Jilunia laotingensis: one gene and its partner. The protein of the gene in region 1 interacts with the protein of each later gene in a pairwise test. Links are inferred from orthologs where the notes say so. Each region holds a gene or a part of one and is shown on either strand. Other genes may lie near its edges. The genes, in order: gyrB and gyrA.

Region 1 (3,302 bases):
TTTTATAAACCTGTTTCTTGTCATTTATATCCCATCCGCATCGGAGACTATGGCCCTTATAAGGCTGTAAACTATCATCGTTGGGATGTATGTAAGGCTGCTGTTATTTTAGGGAAAAAGGAAAACTTACCGGTTTATAAATTCTTGAAAGAACCACTCATTCGTAAATTTGGAGAAGCGTGGTATCAGGAGTTGGAATTGGCTGTTGAAGAGTTAAAGAAACAGCACATGCTTTGAATTTTAATAGGTTCATTCTTTATAAATAGGCGAACATAAATATTATTTGTTTTATTGTTGTTAAGTAACAGCAATATCTGATACTTAGATTTTTGTAATATTATATATTATGAAAATGAGTCTAATGTATGTATAGAAGATTATATGAGCAAAGGTAGCTTTTTCGATTATGGCAAAAGGATATATTCCCATTTCATTATGTTTAGACCGTTTCCTGGGAAAAATTATGATTGATTGTATAAAAGAAAAACACCGGTCGGAAGGACTTTCCTTCTTCTGCCGGTGTTTCTTCGCTGTAAGATGCGAGGTTGGTTAATGTAATTATTAATTATGCATCGATATTTGCATACGTTGCATTATCTTCAATGAATTCGCGGCGTGGCCCTACTTCTTCGCCCATCAACATGGAGAAGATGAAATCGGCTTCTGCTGCATTTTCAATGTTTACTTGTTTCAACATACGGTTTTCAGGATCCATAGTTGTCTCCCACAACTGTTGAGCGTTCATTTCACCCAAACCTTTGTAGCGTTGCGTATGTACTGCATTCTCGGAACCACCGCCATATGTGTCGATAAACTTCTGACGTTGTGCGTCCGTCCAGCAATATTCTTCTACTTTCCCTTTCTTGCATAAGTAGAGGGGAGGAGAAGCGATGTACAAATATCCGTTCTGGATGATCTGCGGCATATAACGGAAGAAGAAGGTCATGATCAGTGTGTCGATGTGAGAACCATCGACATCGGCATCGGTCATGATGATGATCTTGTGATAGCGTAATTTGTCAATATTAGCGGCTTTGCTGTCCTCTTCCGTTCCGATGGTAACTCCCAATGCTGTGTATATATTGCGGATTTCTTCACTTTCGAGTGCTTTATGGTACATGGCTTTCTCTACATTCAGAATTTTACCGCGCAAAGGAAGAATGGCCTGGAAAGCACGGTTACGTCCCTGCTTGGCTGTACCACCTGCCGAATCTCCCTCGACAAGGAATAGTTCGCATTTTGTGGCATCTTTGTCCGAACAGTCAGCCAATTTACCCGGAAGTCCGCCTCCTGACATCGGTGATTTGCGTTGTACCATTTCGCGTGCTTTACGGGCAGCGTGACGGGCGGTTGCTGCAAGAACCACTTTGTCCACAATCAGTTTTGCTTCTTTCGGATGTTCTTCCAGATAATAAGAAAGAGCTTCACCTACAGCTTGGTCTACGGCTCCCATGACCTCGTTGTTTCCTAACTTGGTCTTGGTCTGTCCTTCAAATTGCGGCTCGGCTACTTTTACGGAAATAACGGCTGTCAGACCTTCGCGGAAGTCGTCACCGGAGATTTCTACTTTTACCTTTTCCAGCATCTTGCTGTCTTCGGCATATTTTTTCAATGTACGTGTCAGGGCACGGCGGAAACCTGCCAGATGCGTACCTCCTTCAATCGTATTAATGTTGTTGACGTAGGAGTGGATGTTTTCCGAGAACCCCGTATTGTACATGATAGCCACTTCGATGGGGGTGCCTTGTTTTTCGGTGTTCAGATAGATCACATCGTTGATAAGATGCTCACGGGATGATTCCAGATAGCGGACAAACTCTTTCAATCCTTCTTCCGAATAGAAAACTTCTTGTCTGAATTTACCGGTTTCCTCATTCACGACACGACGGTCTGTCAACGTGATCTTGATGCCTGCGTTGAGGTAGGCAAGTTCACGCATACGGCTGGCAAGAATTTCGTATTTATAAACCGTTTCAATGAAAATGCTGTCGTCCGGCCAGAATTGCTGTCTGGTTCCGGTATGATCGGATATACCTACTTCTTTGACTGGATAAAGAGGTTTTCCTATTTCGTATTCCTGTTGATAGATTTTCCCGTTACGATAAACCTGGCTGATCATGTGTGACGACAATGCGTTTACACAAGACATACCCACGCCATGCAGACCACCGGAAACTTTGTAGGAGCCTTTATCGAATTTACCTCCTGCGTGAAGCACCGTCATGGCTACTTCAAGGGCGGATTTTTGTTCTTTTTCGTGAAAATCTACAGGAATACCACGACCGTTATCCTGTACGGTGATTGAATTATCTTCGTTGATCGTTACCTCGATATGGTCGCAATAGCCTGCTAAAGCTTCATCAATGGAGTTATCAACGATTTCATATACCAAGTGATGTAGTCCCTTGATACTGATGTCGCCAATGTACATCGCGGGGCGTTTACGCACAGCTTCCAGGCCTTCTAGTACCTGAATGCTATCTGCTGAATACGATCCGTTGTCTTGGGGAACCTGGGAGAATAAATCTTCGCTCATAATTGCCTTTCTATGTTATAATAACTGAGCAAAAATACGAAAAAAAAATGAATTGGGGAAGAATAAGTGATGGAAAATCAATCTAATTGGGTCGATGCTCCTCTTTGCACAATAAAATACTGTTTTTTGAACGGGAATGCAGAAAAGGCCGAACTAAATAGTTCGACCTTAATGTTTGTATATCTTTTATACTTTAGTATTAAGCGAGCTTATTGATATAAATAGCCAACTTAGACTTTAGATTATTAGCTTTGTTTTTGTGAATAATATTCACTTTAGCCAACTTGTCAAGCATCTTGGTGATACCCGGATACATTGCAGTAGCTTCTGCTTTGTCAGTAGTTGAACGAAGCTTTCTAACAGCGTTTCTCATGGATTTGCCATAATATCTGTTGTGGAGTCTTCTTTTTTCTTCTTGTCTGATTCTCTTGAGTGATGATTTGTGATTTGCCATCTCGACTAATCTTTTTTAATTCGTTTTATTCTTTTAATTGTAGCCCGTGGGGGAATCGAACCCCCCTTTCAAGAATGAAAATCTTGCGTCCTAACCGATAGACGAACGGGCCATCCTTTGGGTGAAACGTTTCCGTTTCTTTCGCTTTTGAGAGTTTGTTTCTCGATTGCGGATGCAAAGGTAGATACTTTTTTTGAATTAGCAAATATTTGACGAATATTTTTTTCGAAAAAGAGCATGGTTTTTCTTTTTGATGCTTGGTTTGTTGTTGATAATCAGTGTTGTATAAGTTCGTATTTTTTTTGTCCGGCA
Region 2 (3,505 bases), 2.6 Mb from region 1 along the record:
TTGGCTTCTTCTTTACTAAAGACGATAATATCGGAAACTTTTTGTGAGAATTGATTATTCATACTTTTATTCCTTCCTTCTTAAGGGTTATTCACTTGCAAAGATACATATAAATCTGTTTATACGTAATATTTGCTTTATTTATTATGATAACAAATGTCGTGCCAAAAAAACACATATCACTATATACCTTTACAATAAATACATAAAAAATAGCCTTTTTAAATTCATTATATTAATCTCTTTAGAATTAATCAAGGGACAAAACAGCAAATACACCCCCATGTTTTAACACACAACATCCGGATGTTTTATACAATAACATCCCCATGTTTTTGATAAGAACATCCGGATGTTTTCAATATGGAGTTCACGTAAACATTCCATAAAACATTGATAAAAAAGACATTAAGGATAGCATTTTACCATCATAACCATACACTTTCCACGAACCATAAACAGCATACCGACAACTACAAAAAGTTTATGGCTGAAAACTTTTGTATATCTAGAAAAAGTAGTACTTTAGCGTGGTTTTTCATAAGCCACAAATGTATAATTAATAATCTTTTTAAATGCTTGAACAAGACAGAATTATAAAGATTAACATCGAGGAGGAAATGAAGTCATCGTACATTGACTACTCCATGTCGGTCATTGTTTCACGTGCCCTTCCAGATGTTAGAGATGGATTTAAGCCCGTTCACCGCAGAATTCTCTACGGAATGATGGAATTGGGTAATATGTCAGATAAACCTTATAAAAAATCAGCCAGAATCGTTGGTGAAGTATTGGGTAAATACCATCCCCACGGGGACTCTTCCGTATATTTTGCAATGGTTCGTATGGCTCAAGAATGGGCAATGCGCTATCCATTGGTAGATGGTCAAGGTAATTTTGGTTCCGTCGACGGTGACAGTCCCGCTGCCATGCGTTATACCGAAGCCCGTCTAAATAAGCTGGGCGAAGCCATGATGGAAGACCTGTACAAGGAAACCGTGAATTTTGAACCAAACTTTGATAATACACTGGTAGAACCGACAGTAATGCCAACACGTATCCCTAACTTGTTGGTAAACGGTGCGTCCGGTATTGCAGTAGGTATGGCAACAAACATGCCACCTCACAATTTGTCCGAAGTGATTGATGCATGCCATGCCTATATCGACAATCCGGAAGTTACTGTAGAAGAACTGATGAATTACGTCAAAGCGCCCGATTTCCCAACCGGAGGATATATATACGGTATAAGTGGGGTTCGTGAGGCTTATCTCACAGGTCGTGGCCGTGTCGTTATGCGTGCCAAAGCTGAAATAGAAGCCGGACAAACTCATGATAAAATTGTTGTTACCGAAATACCTTACAATGTTAATAAGGCAGAATTGATTAAATATATCGCTGACCTTGTTAATGACAAAAAGATTGAAGGCATATCGAATGCCAACGACGAATCAGACCGTGAAGGCATGCGCATCGTTATTGACATTAAACGTGATGCCAATGCCAGCGTAGTCTTAAATAAGCTGTATAAAATGACAGCATTGCAGACTTCTTTCGGTGTGAACAATGTAGCACTGGTGCATGGACGCCCCAAAACACTGAATCTAAAAGATCTTATTAAATACTTCGTTGAACATAGACATGAAGTAGTTATTCGTAGAACTCAATTTGATCTGCGCAAGGCGAAAGAACGTGCCCATATCCTTGAAGGTCTGATTATTGCATCAGATAACATTGATGAAGTGATCCGCATTATCCGTGCAGCAAAAACTCCAAACGATGCAATCACCGGTTTGACAGAACGTTTTGAACTGACAGAAATCCAGGCACGCGCCATTGTTGAAATGCGTTTACGTCAATTAACGGGCCTGATGCAAGACCAATTGCATGCTGAATACGAGGAGATTATGAATCAAATTTCCTACTTGGAAAGTATTTTGGCTGACGATGAAATATGTCGTAAAGTTATAAAAGACGAATTGCTTGAAGTAAAAGCAAAATATGGTGATGAACGCCGTTCGGAGATTGTTTATTCCTCTGAAGAATTCAATCCCGAAGATTTCTATGCTGATGATGAAATGATCATCACAATCTCACACATGGGATATATCAAACGTACACCTTTATCGGAATTCCGCGCGCAAAATCGCGGTGGGGTAGGTTCTAAGGGTACCGAAACACGTGATGAAGACTTCATCGAACACATATATCCTGCCACCATGCACAATACTATGATGTTCTTTACTCAAAAAGGTAAGTGTTATTGGTTAAAAGTATATGAAATTCCGGAAGGAACAAAGAATTCAAAAGGCCGTGCTATCCAAAATCTACTGAACATTGATTCTGATGACGCAGTAAACGCGTACCTGCGCGTGAAGAATCTTGATGACAAAGAATACATCAACAGTCATTATGTATTATTCTGTACCAAGAATGGTGTAATCAAGAAAACCTTGCTTGAGCAATATTCACGTCCACGTCAAAATGGCGTAAACGCCATTACAATCCGAGAGGACGATCGAGTGATTGAAGTCCGTATGACCAATGGAAATAATGAAATAATCATCGCTAACCGTAACGGTCGTGCCATCCGTTTTCACGAAGCAACAGTTCGTGTCATGGGTCGTACAGCAACAGGCGTACGTGGCATTACACTCGATAACGATGGTCAGGATGAAGTAGTAGGAATGATCTGCATTAAAGATTTGGAAACCGAGTCCGTAATGGTCGTTTCAGAACAAGGCTATGGCAAACGATCTGAAATCGAAGATTATCGTAAAACAAACCGTGGTGGTAAAGGTGTGAAGACAATGAATATCACTGAAAAAACGGGCAAACTGGTAACTATCAAATCTGTAACAGATGATAACGATTTGATGATCATCAATAAATCCGGTATCACCATACGTCTGAAAGTTGCAGATTTTCGAATTATGGGACGTGCCACACAAGGTGTACGCCTTATTAACCTTGAAAAACGTAACGATCAAATCGGCTCTGTATGTAAAGTAACGACAGAAAGTTTGGAAGATGAAATCCCCGTAGAAGAAGTAGAGGGCAAAATCCTGAGCGATCCGACAACAGATATGGATAGTTCAGAAGATGCAGATACTCCCGATACAGGAATCGAAGAAAATGAAGAAAAAGAATAGACGTAATATTAATAATTAATCAAACAACAATCATGAAAAGAGTATTATTTTCAATGGTTTTACTGATGGCTATCAGTTTTGCTTTTGCCCAACAAAAAAATGTAAAAGAAGCCAAGAGCATTGCTGGTGAGGTAAAACCGGACTTTAACAAAGCTGAACAACTAATTAATGAAGCGTTGACTAATCCGGAAACAAAAGATGAAGCAGCCACATGGGATGTAGCAGGCTACATCCAAAAAAGGATCAACGAAAAGGAAATGGAAAATGCCTATCTGAGAAAGCCGTATGATACAATTAAGGTATATAATAGTATTCTGAAAATGTATGATTATTACCTTAAATGTGATGAACTT

The links.
Region 2: the proteins of gyrB (region 1) and gyrA interact in binary tests that used the Escherichia coli proteins (3 or more experiments, as listed by UniProt). The link is inferred for Jilunia laotingensis from one-to-one orthologs.

Annotation. Positions count from the first base shown.
Region 1 is NZ_JACRTF010000001.1:1,118,955-1,122,256, reverse strand. The notes cover bases 52-3,012. They hold gyrB (DNA topoisomerase (ATP-hydrolyzing) subunit B), read right to left. Parts: upstream 2,537-3,012; coding sequence 566-2,536; downstream 52-565. Other genes in these bases: rpsT (30S ribosomal protein S20), read right to left, coding at 2,736-2,990; H8744_RS04470 (DUF3109 family protein), read left to right, coding at 52-237. In the rest of the region: more of H8744_RS04470, read left to right, coding at 1-51. UniProt on the Escherichia coli protein: DNA gyrase negatively supercoils closed circular double-stranded DNA in an ATP-dependent manner to maintain chromosomes in an underwound state.
Region 2 is NZ_JACRTF010000001.1:3,713,714-3,717,218, reverse strand. The notes cover bases 200-3,363. They hold gyrA (DNA gyrase subunit A), read left to right. Parts: upstream 200-575; coding sequence 576-3,152; downstream 3,153-3,363. Other genes in these bases: H8744_RS14385 (tetratricopeptide repeat protein), read left to right, coding at 3,185-3,363. Also shown: H8744_RS14395 (ATP-dependent Clp protease ATP-binding subunit), read right to left, coding at 1-62; more of H8744_RS14385, read left to right, coding at 3,364-3,505. UniProt on the Escherichia coli protein: A type II topoisomerase that negatively supercoils closed circular double-stranded (ds) DNA in an ATP-dependent manner to maintain chromosomes in an underwound state.